2 regions of the Clostridium taeniosporum genome follow, and region 2 is predicted to be linked to the other one. Evidence: a T-box and tRNA genes for the amino acid it is inferred to sense, from the RefSeq annotation. Region 2 holds a T-box; the other holds one or more tRNA genes.
What was found. A T-box is a leader RNA that pairs with one kind of tRNA and senses whether it is charged. The one in region 2 lies ahead of ileS (isoleucine--tRNA ligase), so its partner is inferred to be a tRNA-Ile.

Region 1: it has a tRNA-Ile gene. The T-box ahead of ileS (isoleucine--tRNA ligase) is inferred to sense a tRNA for this amino acid. The anticodon was not compared.

What each region holds. Positions count from the first base shown of each region.
Region 1 covers NZ_CP017253.2:397,544-399,754, forward strand. Annotated here, with positions in the region: rRNA gene BGI42_RS01990 (16S ribosomal RNA) at 1-879, shown strand, start outside; tRNA gene BGI42_RS01995 (tRNA-Ile) at 999-1,075, shown strand; rRNA gene BGI42_RS02000 (23S ribosomal RNA) at 1,346-2,211, shown strand, end outside.
Region 2 covers NZ_CP017253.2:83,745-85,955, reverse strand. Annotated here, with positions in the region: gene ileS (isoleucine--tRNA ligase) at 1-1,339, opposite strand, end outside; T-box leader at 1,408-1,644, opposite strand; gene BGI42_RS00350 (YibE/F family protein) at 1,792-2,211, opposite strand, start outside.

The DNA of each region.
Region 1 (2,211 bases), 310 kb from region 2:
GAGGAAAGTGGAATTCCTAGTGTAGCGGTGAAATGCGTAGATATTAGGAAGAACACCAGTGGCGAAGGCGACTTTCTGGACTGTAACTGACACTGAGGCTCGAAAGCGTGGGGAGCGAACAGGATTAGATACCCTGGTAGTCCACGCCGTAAACGATGAATACTAGGTGTAGGAGCTGTCATGGCTTCTGTGCCGCCGCTAACGCATTAAGTATTCCGCCTGGGGAGTACGGTCGCAAGATTAAAACTCAAAGGAATTGACGGGGGCCCGCACAAGCAGCGGAGCATGTGGTTTAATTCGAAGCAACGCGAAGAACCTTACCTAGACTTGACATCTCCTGAATTACTCTTAATCGAGGAAGTCGCTTCGGCGACAGGAAGACAGGTGGTGCATGGTTGTCGTCAGCTCGTGTCGTGAGATGTTGGGTTAAGTCCCGCAACGAGCGCAACCCTTATTGTTAGTTGCTACCATTTAGTTGAGCACTCTAGCGAGACTGCCGTGGTTAACGCGGAGGAAGGTGGGGATGACGTCAAATCATCATGCCCCTTATGTCTAGGGCTACACACGTGCTACAATGGCTGGTACAGAGAGACGCAATACCGTGAGGTGGAGCTAAACTTTAAAACCAGTCTCAGTTCGGATTGTAGGCTGAAACTCGCCTACATGAAGCTGGAGTTGCTAGTAATCGCGAATCAGAATGTCGCGGTGAATACGTTCCCGGGCCTTGTACACACCGCCCGTCACACCATGAGAGTTGGCAATACCCAAAGTTCGTGAGCTAACCCGTAAGGGAGGCAGCGACCTAAGGTAGGGTCAGCGATTGGGGTGAAGTCGTAACAAGGTAGCCGTAGGAGAACCTGCGGCTGGATCACCTCCTTTCTATGGAGAAATCTAGTTAACAAGACGTTTAACTAGTATTAAAATAAATGCTTACTTAATTAAGAAGGTTTATTTAATGATTTCTGTTCAATTTTGAAAGACTAAGTCTTTCAAGTTGAGGGCTTATAGCTCAGCTGGTTAGAGCGCACGCCTGATAAGCGTGAGGTCGATGGTTCGAGTCCATTTAAGCCCACCATTGTTCTTTGAAAATTGCACATAATAAATTGTATATAATACAACAAGCCAAGAATATATTCTTTGTAATAATTGAAATAATTACCTAGATAATTACTCAAATTAATATTGGCAAATTGTTTTTTTGTTTTTAAACAAATAAAACAATGTTACGAAGTTTAGTGGCGATAAATACGAGGAAACGAATATTTTATGCTCGGAGCGTATTGTGATACGTGAGTACATAAAATATGAAGTTGACAAAGTAGTTAGCGACAATAAATGAGTAAAAGGTCAAGCTACAAAGGGCGCATGGTGAATGCCTTGGCATCAGGAGCCGATGAAGGACGTGATAAGCTGCGATAAGCTTCGGGTAGGCGCACATAGCCAGAGATCCGGAGATGTCCGAATGAGGAAACTCACATGGGAAACCCCATGTATCGTAAAGTGAATACATAGCTTTATGAAGGTAAACCCAGGGAACTGAAACATCTAAGTACCTGGAGGAAGAGAAAGAAAAATCGATTTTCTTAGTAGCGGCGAGCGAAAGGGAAAGAGCCCAAACCAAAGATTTATCTTTGGGGTTGCGGACAGAACATTAACGAGAAGTTGTAATTAACCGAACACAACTGGAAAGTTGGACCGTAGGAGGTAATAGTCCTGTAAGTAAAAGTTATAACAATCAAGTTCTGATCCAGAGTACCACGAGACACGTGAAACCTTGTGGGAAGCAGGGAGGACCACCTCCCAAGGCTAAATACTACCTGATGACCGATAGTGAAGCAGTACCGTGAGGGAAAGGTGAAAAGAACCCCGGGAGGGGAGTGAAATAGAACCTGAAACCATGTGCCTACAACCGATCAAAGCACCTTATGTGTGTGATGATGTGCTTTTTGTAGAACGAGCCAACGAGTTACGGTATGTAGCAAGGTTAAGTACTTAAGGTACGGAGCCGAAGGGAAACCGAGTCTTAATAGGGCGACTAGTTGCATGCTGTAGACCCGAAACCGGGTGACCTATCCATGGCCAGGTTGAAGCGAGGGTAAAACCTCGTGGAGGACCGAACCACGTTGCTGTTGAAAAAGCATGGGATGAGCTGTGGATAGCGGAGAAATTCCAATCGAACTCGGATATAGCTGGTTCTCCTCGAAATAGCTT
Region 2 (2,211 bases):
AAATACCCCAATCAATAACATTTTCTAGGAACTTTCCGAATCTTCCTGTTCTAATGTTATCAGGATACCAGTTAATTTTATTATTATTCTCTAAAAGTTTATCTCTTAGAGAAGTCATTCTTACAAACCAGCTTTCTTTTGGATAGTAAAGAAGTGGTGTATCACATCTCCAACAATGTGGATATGAGTGAAGATGTCTTTCAGCTTTAAATAACTTATTATTTTCTTCAAGCCATTTACAAATGCTTTCATCACACTTCTTAACAAACTTACCTGCCCATGGAGTAACTTCTTCTACAAATTTACCTTCTTTATCAACTAAATTAATGAAAGTTATTCCATTTGCTTTAGCAACTAAGCTATCATCTTCACCATAAGCTGGTGCTATATGAACTATACCAGTACCATCTGTTAATGTTACATAATCACCATGAATTATTTCAAATGCTTTTCCTTCAACTTTACCAAAAGGCATTAGTTGTTCATATTTAGTTCCAAGAAGTTCTGATCCATTAAATTCTTTAACTATTTCATATTCTTCTCCAAGTACTTTATCCGCTAAATCTTTAGCTATTATATAAACTTCTTCTTCTACCTTTGCCTCAATGTATGTATAAGCTTTATTTATACAAAGAGCTAAATTTGATGGTAATGTCCAAGGTGTTGTTGTCCAAGCTAATATAAACTTATTTTCTTCTCCTACTACTTTAAACTTAGCAATAGCAGTTAAATCCTTAACATCTTTATATCCTTGTGCAACTTCATGAGATGAAAGAGCTGTTCCACATCTTGGGCAATAAGGCATTACCTTATGTCCTTCATATAAAAGTTCTTTATCCCACATTTGTTTTAAAGCCCACCATACTGATTCAATATATGGATTATGGTAAGTTACATATGGATGCTCCATATCTACCCAATAACCAATTTGTTCAGTCATCTTTTCCCACATGCTAACATATGTAAACACGCTATCTTTACATTCTTTAACGAACTTTTCAACACCATATTCTTCTATTTGTTCTTTTCCTGAAATTCCAAGTTTCTTTTCTATTTCAAGTTCAACTGGAAGACCATGAGTATCCCAACCTGCTTTTCTTATTACTCTATAACCTTTCATAACTTTATATCTTGGAATTATATCTTTCATAACTCTTGTTAATATATGACCAACATGAGGCTTTCCGTTTGCTGTTGGAGGGCCATCATAAAAAGTAAAATATTCACCATCTTGATTTGAATCAAAACTCTTTTTTATAACGTTTCTTTCATTCCAAAGCTTTGCTATATCTTTTTCCATATTTACAAAACCTCTTGAAGAATCAACCTTTTTGTACATTCTGTTTTCCCCTTTCATAGCTTAATAAATTTTCATATATTTTAATTTAATATAAAAAAAACTTCATCCCACAGGACGAAGTTAAAATCGCAAACCACCTAAGGTTAACACTTTCATAAATAGTGTTTAGTTCAAGTACAAACATACTCTATCCTTTAACGCAGGCAACGTGATAACTTAATAAGCTACAGCTTTTCAGTTTCCAACTCCTAGGTGATTTTCTCTTAGCTTCCCTATAGCTTTGCACCAACCAGCTATTCTCTTAAAGTTAAGTCTAAGTTACTTTTCCTAATCATAGTTTTTTCTTTTATTGTAACATTATATATTAACCATATTTAAATGTCAATTGATGCATTTAAAGTTATTGTAAATATTTTATAGATATTGTATTGAGAGTCAGATTGATGCTTATTACTATTATTTACATTATTAAATCCACTATTCATATTTTTCTATTTTATACGCTTATTTGTACTTTTTGTATTATTCCTAAATACCAAATTTGCCATTGCAAATACCGTTATAGGTACAGTCCATACAATACCTAAGCTACCTGAAAATGCAGTTATTATTTCTGTTGTTATTATTTCCATATTAATTATATTTATATATGGCATTTGTTGAGCATAAAGTAAAAATATCAAACTAAATGCACCACCTGCATAAGCTAATATCAAAGTATTAGACATAGCACCTATTATGTCTTTTCCAACATTCATGCCACTTTTTATAAAATTCCTTTTATTTATATTATTTTTTACCTGTAATATCTCATCCATTGCAGAAGTAATTGAAACACTAACATCCATAATAGCTCCAAGAGATCCTATTATAATTGCTGAAAACATTATATGTTTAAAATTAAGACCTAA